Regions from separate parts of the Variovorax terrae genome, predicted to be linked through region 2. Evidence: predicted binding sites of a transcription regulator. Region 2 holds the regulator's gene; each other region holds the start of a gene.
What was found. The regulator FNR, encoded in region 2, switches genes on or off when oxygen is low (the NO sensors DNR and NnrR bind a similar motif). The targets are predictions, from matches to a motif close to TTGATNNNNATCAA.
Positions count from the first base shown of each region.

Region 1 (2,257 bases), 340 kb from region 2:
TCCGCCTTGTTGTTGATCGTCACATAAGCCAACTGGCCCGCGCCGGTGGTGCCGGCGATCACGCGGGCCAGGGCCTCGCGCGTGGCGGGATCGGGGTCCACCAGCTTGTCGAACGGCTGGTACAGGGCCTTGGCGTCCTCGTAGCCGTAGGCGCCGTGCTTGCGGTGCAGGTTCCAGCGGCAGACCAGCGGGCCCGGCCACAGCGCGCGCAGCACCGGCAGCTGCTGCTCGATCGGCGGCATCTTGGCATGCAGGCCCAGGCAGTAGGTGGCGCCGGCCTCGCGCAGCAGGGCGGCGAAGGCCGGGGCCAGGAATTCGCGATTGCGCACCTCGACGGCCACCACCGCATCGGGTGCCGTGGCCCGGAACGACTGCAGCTCGGGCTGCACGGCCTGCAGCATCTGCGCCAGGCGGGCCAGCACCTCGTCGAGCCGGCCCAGCAGCGTCGGGGGCAGCGGGCTGAGCTGGAACACCAGCGCGCCGGCCTTGCCGCCCAGGCCTTCGAGCACCGGCCGCACGAACTCCTGCAGCGCCAGGTCGGGGCTCAGGAAGGCCGGGTTGGGCTGCACGCTGCGGCCGTTCTCGCCGCGCACCGTGGCGTCGGCCACCAGGCTGGGCGCCTTCACCACGAAGCGGAAGTCATCGGGCACCTGGGCCGCGTAGGCCGCGTACTGGCTGGCCGACAGGGGCCGGTAGAACGAGCGGTCCAGGCTCACGGAGCGCAGCAGCGGGTGCTGCGCATAGGCCTTGAGCCCCTGCTTGGACAGCAGGGCCTCGCTGTAGTCGCCCTGCCAGACCAGGCCGCCCCAGCCCGGGAAATGCCAGGACGAGGTGCCCATGCGCAGGCGCTGCGGCAATGCGTGGGCCAGCTCCTCCAGCTCGGGCACGGTGGGCACCGGATCGACGCCGCTGCGCGCCGCACGCCGGCGCGGCTGCGGTGGCGGCGGTGCGGCATCGTCGGAGGGAAAGAGGGCGTCCTGCATGGCGGGGGAATCGGTCAAGGGCGGTCGTTGCAGCCGTGATTGTTCCCGATTTCACGCGCCGGTTTCGGCGGGGCGCGAGGCCGTGCCGCGCCGGTCTGTTGATCCAGATCAGGCCATGCCGGCCGTGTTTGGCCCTAGACTGGGCCGATCCCGATTCACCCGAAGGAGCACCTCATGAAAATCCTCGTTGCGACAGACGGCTCCAAGCATGCCCTGCGCGCGGTCAAGTACGCCATCGAGCTGGTGCATCAGGTCCGGCCGGCCTCGAGCGTCACGCTGGTCAACGTGCACGACGACACGGGGCTGCGCCACGCAAAGGCGTTCGTGGGCCGCACCGAGGTGGCGGACTACCTGCGCGAACTCAGCGAGAAAGAACTCAAGCCGGCGAGAAAGCTGCTCAAGGCCGCCGAGGTCAAGCACGACATCGTGATCCGCACGGGGCACGTTTCGCAGGAAATCGTCGATCTGGCCAGGAACGGCAAGTTCAACCTGATCGTCCTCGGGGCCAAGGGCCGCAGCGCCCTGGCCGATCTGCTGCTCGGCTCGGTGGCCCAGCGCGTGCTGGCGACCGCGCCGCAGCCGGTGGTCCTGGTCAAGTAGGCGCTCAGGGCGACGAGGTCGCCAGGCCCGCGTCCGACGTGGCGTGGCGCGGCGATGGCGGGGCCGGCAGCAGCAGCTGCGCGGCCCGTGCCACGCGCACGCAATCCTTGAGGTGCTCTTCGCCCAGGTAGCGGATGGCGGTGTAGCCGATCACGGCCGAGAGGGCCTGGCCCGCCAGCGGCACGTACTTGCTGGCCTGCTGCACCGTCAGGCGCATGCCGACGGCCTGCGCGGCCTTGAGGATGAGGTCGCGGCTGATGAACTTGCCGATCAGCACCGAGCCGACCAGGGCCGTGGCCTTCTGGATCTGCTCGCGCTTGTGGGGGGTGAGGCGGTCGATCTGGCCGGGCGTGAGGCCGAACTCGGCATTGATCTCCGGGATCAGCCGCGACAGCAGCGCGGCGTCCACGGCCCAGTCGAGCCCCGGCACCGGCAGGGTGCTCGCCACGCCGGCCACCAGGGCGCGGCGGTGCAGCAGCTTGCGGCTGCGGCGCACGGCGGCGATCAGGGCTTCATGGCCTTCGGCCAGTTGCAAAGCGGTGGGCATGAGGGGTGGCTCCTTTCGCGTTGACAGGCCACTGTAGCGCGAGTCACAGCCGCCCGGTGGAGTGGGGACTCCAGCGGCATCGGCAGGCCCTCAAGCCACGTTGGCTTGCTCGATCAGCTCGCCGAGT
Region 1 covers NZ_JALGBI010000001.1:1,771,432-1,773,688, forward strand. Annotated here, with positions in the region: gene MMF98_RS08405 (DUF72 domain-containing protein) at 1-983, opposite strand, end outside; gene MMF98_RS08410 (universal stress protein) at 1,158-1,583, shown strand; gene MMF98_RS08415 (hypothetical protein) at 1,588-2,130, opposite strand; gene MMF98_RS08420 (ABC-F family ATP-binding cassette domain-containing protein) at 2,221-2,257, opposite strand, start outside.
Region 1: a site for FNR is predicted at 1,082-1,095, ahead of MMF98_RS08410 (universal stress protein). Genes of this name have one in related genera too.

Region 2 (2,257 bases):
GCTGGCGCTGTGCGTGGCGATGCTGGCCAGCCTGGCGCTGCGCACGCCGCTCAAGGTGGACGTGGTGCGCGACCGCGCGGCCCTGTCGCGTATCGTGGCCGGCGGCCGGCTGGAGAACATCTACCGCCTGCAGCTCATGAACGCCACCGAAGCCGTGCAGCGCTACCGGATCAGCGCCTCGGGGCTGCCGGGGCTGGCGGTGGCTTCGGAGGACGAAGTCGAGGTCGGGCCCGCGCAGTCGCGCTGGGTGGCGCTGCGGCTGCAGATTCCCTATGGCTCGGCCGCGCCGGGCTCGCATGAAATCCATTTCGAGATCCAGGGGCTGGGCGGCGATGCGCATGTCATCGAAAAATCCGCCTTCCTAGTGCCCCGCTGACAACGCAGGAGAAGCGCATGCCGGTCGAGAACAACCCGAAACCCTGGTGGACCTACGGCCATGTCTGGCTGGTGATCGCCGGCCCGCTGGCCGTGGTGGTCGCCGGCCTGGCCACGGCCTGGATCGCCATGCGGCACCCCGACCCCGTGGTGGCCCCCGACTACTACCGCCGGGGCCTCGAGATCAACAAGACGCTGGCCGCCCCCAAGGGGGCGCTGCCGGCCATGCAGGCGCGCAACCATGCCGCCACGCCGGCCGATGCGGTACCGGCCAAATAACACGCAAGGGAGGCCTGCATGTGGCGCTCATGGTTGATGTGGACGGCCTGGCCTGCCTTTCTGGCGGCCTGCCTGCTGGAGGCGGGGGTGTTCGCGCTGGTCGATCCCCAGGACCTGGGCGGCCCCGGCGCGGCGCTCGGGCTGTCGCGGCTGGGCGTCTACACGCTCGCGTTCTTCGTCTTCTGGATCGTGGCCATGGCCTCGGGCGGCCTGACGCTGCTGCTGTCGCGGGCCTCGGACGTCAGTGGCAGGACTGGGCGTTGACGATGCGCTTGAGCGCGTCGGTGTCCAGGATGCGCACGTGCCGCTGCCGGACTTCGACGATGCCGTCCTCCACGAACTTGGAGAAGGTCCGGCTCACGGTTTCGAGCTTGAGGCCGAGGTAGCTGCCGATTTCCTCGCGCGTCATGCGCAGCACCAGCTCGGATTGCGAGAAGCCTCGCGCATGCAGGCGCTGCACCAGGTTCAGCAGGAAGGCGGCCAGCCGTTCCTCGGCGCGCATGCTGCCCAGCAGCAGCATCACGCCGTGCTCGCGCACGATCTCGCGGCTCATGATCTTGTGCACGTGGTGCTGCAGCGCGTTGACCTCGCGCGACAGTTCCTCGATGCGGTCGAATGGCATCACGCAGACCTCGGCATCCTCGAGCGCGACCGCATCGCAGGTGTGCTGGTCGTTCACGATGCCGTCCAGGCCGATGATCTCGCCGGCCATCTGGAAGCCCGTCACCTGGTCGCGGCCATCCTCGGTGGCGATGCAGGTTTTGAAGAAACCGGTGCGGATGGCATAGAGCGAGGTGAATTTCTCGCCATTGCGGAACAGCGGAGTGCCGCGCTTGACCTTGCGCCGGGTGGCCACCACGTCATCGATGCGGTTCAGCTCCTCGGTGCTCAGGCCCAGGGGCATGCAGAGTTCCCGCAGGTTGCAATTGGAGCAGGCGACTTTGATGGCTTCGGGTTTCATGCGGCGTGGCGGGAGTTCAGTGGGGAAGCTTACCGCCTTTGGTCCGGTCTGATCCATGACAGTGTCAAACATGGGGGCTCCTGATATGGCTCAAATTGTCGGTGCCGGCGGATGGTCCGGACTTGACCCAGATCAAGGAAGCTCCGCGAATTTGGCGGCAAAGTGCCGATATGCACCAGGAGAGCCGTTGATGAGTGTCGTTTCGCCCGATCTTTTGCGCCGTTTTGACGTGCCGGGGCCGCGCTACACCTCCTACCCGACGGCCGACCGCTTCGTCGAGGCCTTCACCGGCGAGGACTACGCCCAGGCCCTGGCCCAGCGGCGCACCGGCGCGGCCGCCTTGAGCCTGCCGCTGTCGCTGTACGTGCACATCCCGTTCTGCGAGTCGCTGTGCTACTACTGCGCCTGCAACAAGATCATCACAAAGCACCACGACCGGGCCGCGCCCTACCTGCGCTACCTCGGCCGCGAGATCGACCTGCACGTGGCCCAGCTGGGCGCCGGGCAGGCGGTGACGCAGCTGCACCTGGGCGGCGGCAGCCCGACCTTCCTGAGCGATGCCGAGCTGCGCGAGCTGATGGCCATGCTGCGCCGCAGTTTCTCGCTGGTGCCGGGGGGTGAATACTCGATCGAAATCGACCC
Region 2 covers NZ_JALGBI010000001.1:1,429,897-1,432,153, forward strand. Annotated here, with positions in the region: gene ccoG (cytochrome c oxidase accessory protein CcoG) at 1-376, shown strand, start outside; gene MMF98_RS06710 (FixH family protein) at 394-654, shown strand; gene MMF98_RS06715 (hypothetical protein) at 673-918, shown strand; gene fnr (fumarate/nitrate reduction transcriptional regulator Fnr) at 896-1,615, opposite strand; gene hemN (oxygen-independent coproporphyrinogen III oxidase) at 1,806-2,257, shown strand, end outside.

Region 3 (2,257 bases), 1.1 Mb from region 2:
CGGCCCGCTGGTGAACTGGCAGTCGGACAACGCGCCGCCCGCGCGGCACTCGTACGAGCGCGGCCGCTGGCTGCGCGGCCCGCCGGGGCTGGACGATGCGCCGCTGCTGAGCCGCACCACGGCCGACGGCCATCGCCTCGATTTCGGGCTGAGCCTCAGCGCCTGGCAGAACCAGCCGCGCCGCGTGGGCTGGATCACGCTGGCCGTGCTGCTGGCCCTGACCGCCGTGGCCTACCTCTACGTGCGCCGCCTGCTGCGCCCGCTGGACGACATCCGCGATGGCGCGCAGCGCTTCGGCGCGGGCGAGTTCGGCCAGCCCATCCCCATCCGTCGGCGCGACGAACTCGGCGTGCTGGCGCAGGGCATCAACACCATGGCGCACGACCTGCACCAGATGCTGGACGCCAAGCGCGCCCTGCTGCTGGCCATCAGCCATGAGCTGCGCAGCCCGCTCACGCGCGCGCGGCTCAACACCGAGCTGCTGCCCGACCTGCCCGGGGTGCAGGCGCCGCGCGACGCCTTGCTGCGCGACCTGGCCGCGATGCGCGACCTGGTGACCGACCTGCTGGAGAGCGAGCGCTTGGGCCAGGGCCATGCCGCGCTGCACCTGGAAGCCACGGACCTGGGCGAACTGGCCCGGGAAGTGGCGCGCGAGGTGGCGGCCGGCCAGCCTGCCGGCGGCGCAGGGCAGGGAACAGGCATCGAGTTGCACATCGCACCGGGCCTGCCCGCGCTGATGCTGGACCGCACCCGCATGCGCCTGCTCGTGCGCAACCTGCTGGACAACGCGCTGCGCCACAGCGCGCAGGCGCCGCTGCCGCCCGAGCTGCACCTGGGCCCGGCCGAGCGCGGCGGCCTTACCTTGAGCGTGCGCGACCATGGCCCCGGCGTGCCCGAGGACCAGCTGCCGCATCTGGCCGAGCCCTTCTATCGCCCCGACGTGGCCCGCGAACGCGCCACCGGCGGCGTGGGCCTGGGGCTGTACCTGTGCCGGCTGGTGGCGCAGGCGCATGGCGCCGACTGGCGCGTGCGCAATGCGGAGCCCGGTCTGGAGGTACGGGTGGGGTTGCGAGCCGAAGCCGGCAGGCGCTGACGGCGCGCCCCGCGCGCGCGGGCATTGTGGCCCGGGCTTGATCCAGATCAGGGTGCTGCCCGCGCCGTGCGCCCACACTGGCGAGCAAGGCATTCGCTGGAGACAACGCCATGGCCCCTTCAACCCCGGTTTCCATTCCCGGCACCACTTTGTTCGACGGCATTCAAGCCCGCAAGGGCTATGCCCTCAACAAGATGTGCTTCTCGTTCAACAGCGCCGAGAATCGCGCGGCGTTCAAGGCCGACGAGGACGCCTATGTACGCACCTACGGCCTGAGCCACGAGCAGGCGCATGCCATCCGCGCGCGCGACGTGCTCGGCCTGCTGGCCGCCGGCGGCAACGTCTACTACCTGGCCAAGTTCGCGGGCATCCTGGGCCTGGACGTGCAGGACCTCGGGGCCCTCCAGACCGGCCTGAGCAAGGAGGCCTTCAAGGCGCGCCTCGTCGCGCAGAACGATCAACCCGAAACGCTGGAGGCTTGAACCTCATGGCCCGGATCCTCGGTGGCCTCACCACCTCGCATGTGCCCGCCATCGGCGGCGCCATCGCCAAGGGGCTGCAGCAGCAGCCGTACTGGAAGCCTTTCTTCGACGGCTTCCTGCCGGTGCGCGCCTGGCTCGATGAGGTCAAGCCCGACGTCGCCATGGTGTTCTACAACGACCACGGCCTCAACTTCTTCCTCGACAAGATGCCCACCTTCGCCGTGGGCGCGGCGCCTGAGTACCGCAACGCGGACGAAGGCTGGGGCCTGCCGACGCTGCCGCCGTTCCAGGGCGCGCCCGAGTTGTCGTGGCACCTCATCAACCACCTGGTGGCGCGTGAGTTCGACATCACCACCTGCCAGGAGATGCTGGTGGACCATGCCTTCGCGCTGCCGCTCAAGCTGTTCTGGCCCGAGGGGCCGTGCCCGGTGCGCACGGTGCCGGTCTGCATCAACACCGTGCAGTTCCCGCTGCCCAGCGCCCGGCGCTGCGTGGCGCTCGGCAAAGCCGTGGGCGAGGCCCTCGCGTCGTGGGACAGCGACCAGAAGGTGGTGGTGATCGGCACCGGCGGCCTGAGCCACCAGCTCGACGGCGAGCGCGCGGGCTTCATCAACAAGCCGTTCGACCTCAAATTCATGCAGAGCCTGATCGAGGAGCCCGAGTGGGCCACCCGGTTCAGCAT
Region 3 covers NZ_JALGBI010000001.1:2,486,285-2,488,541, reverse strand. Annotated here, with positions in the region: gene MMF98_RS11715 (HAMP domain-containing sensor histidine kinase) at 1-1,093, shown strand, start outside; gene MMF98_RS11710 (protocatechuate 4,5-dioxygenase subunit alpha) at 1,204-1,575, shown strand; gene MMF98_RS11705 (class III extradiol dioxygenase family protein) at 1,581-2,257, shown strand, end outside.
Region 3: a site for FNR is predicted at 1,131-1,144, ahead of MMF98_RS11710 (protocatechuate 4,5-dioxygenase subunit alpha). Genes of this name have one in related genera too.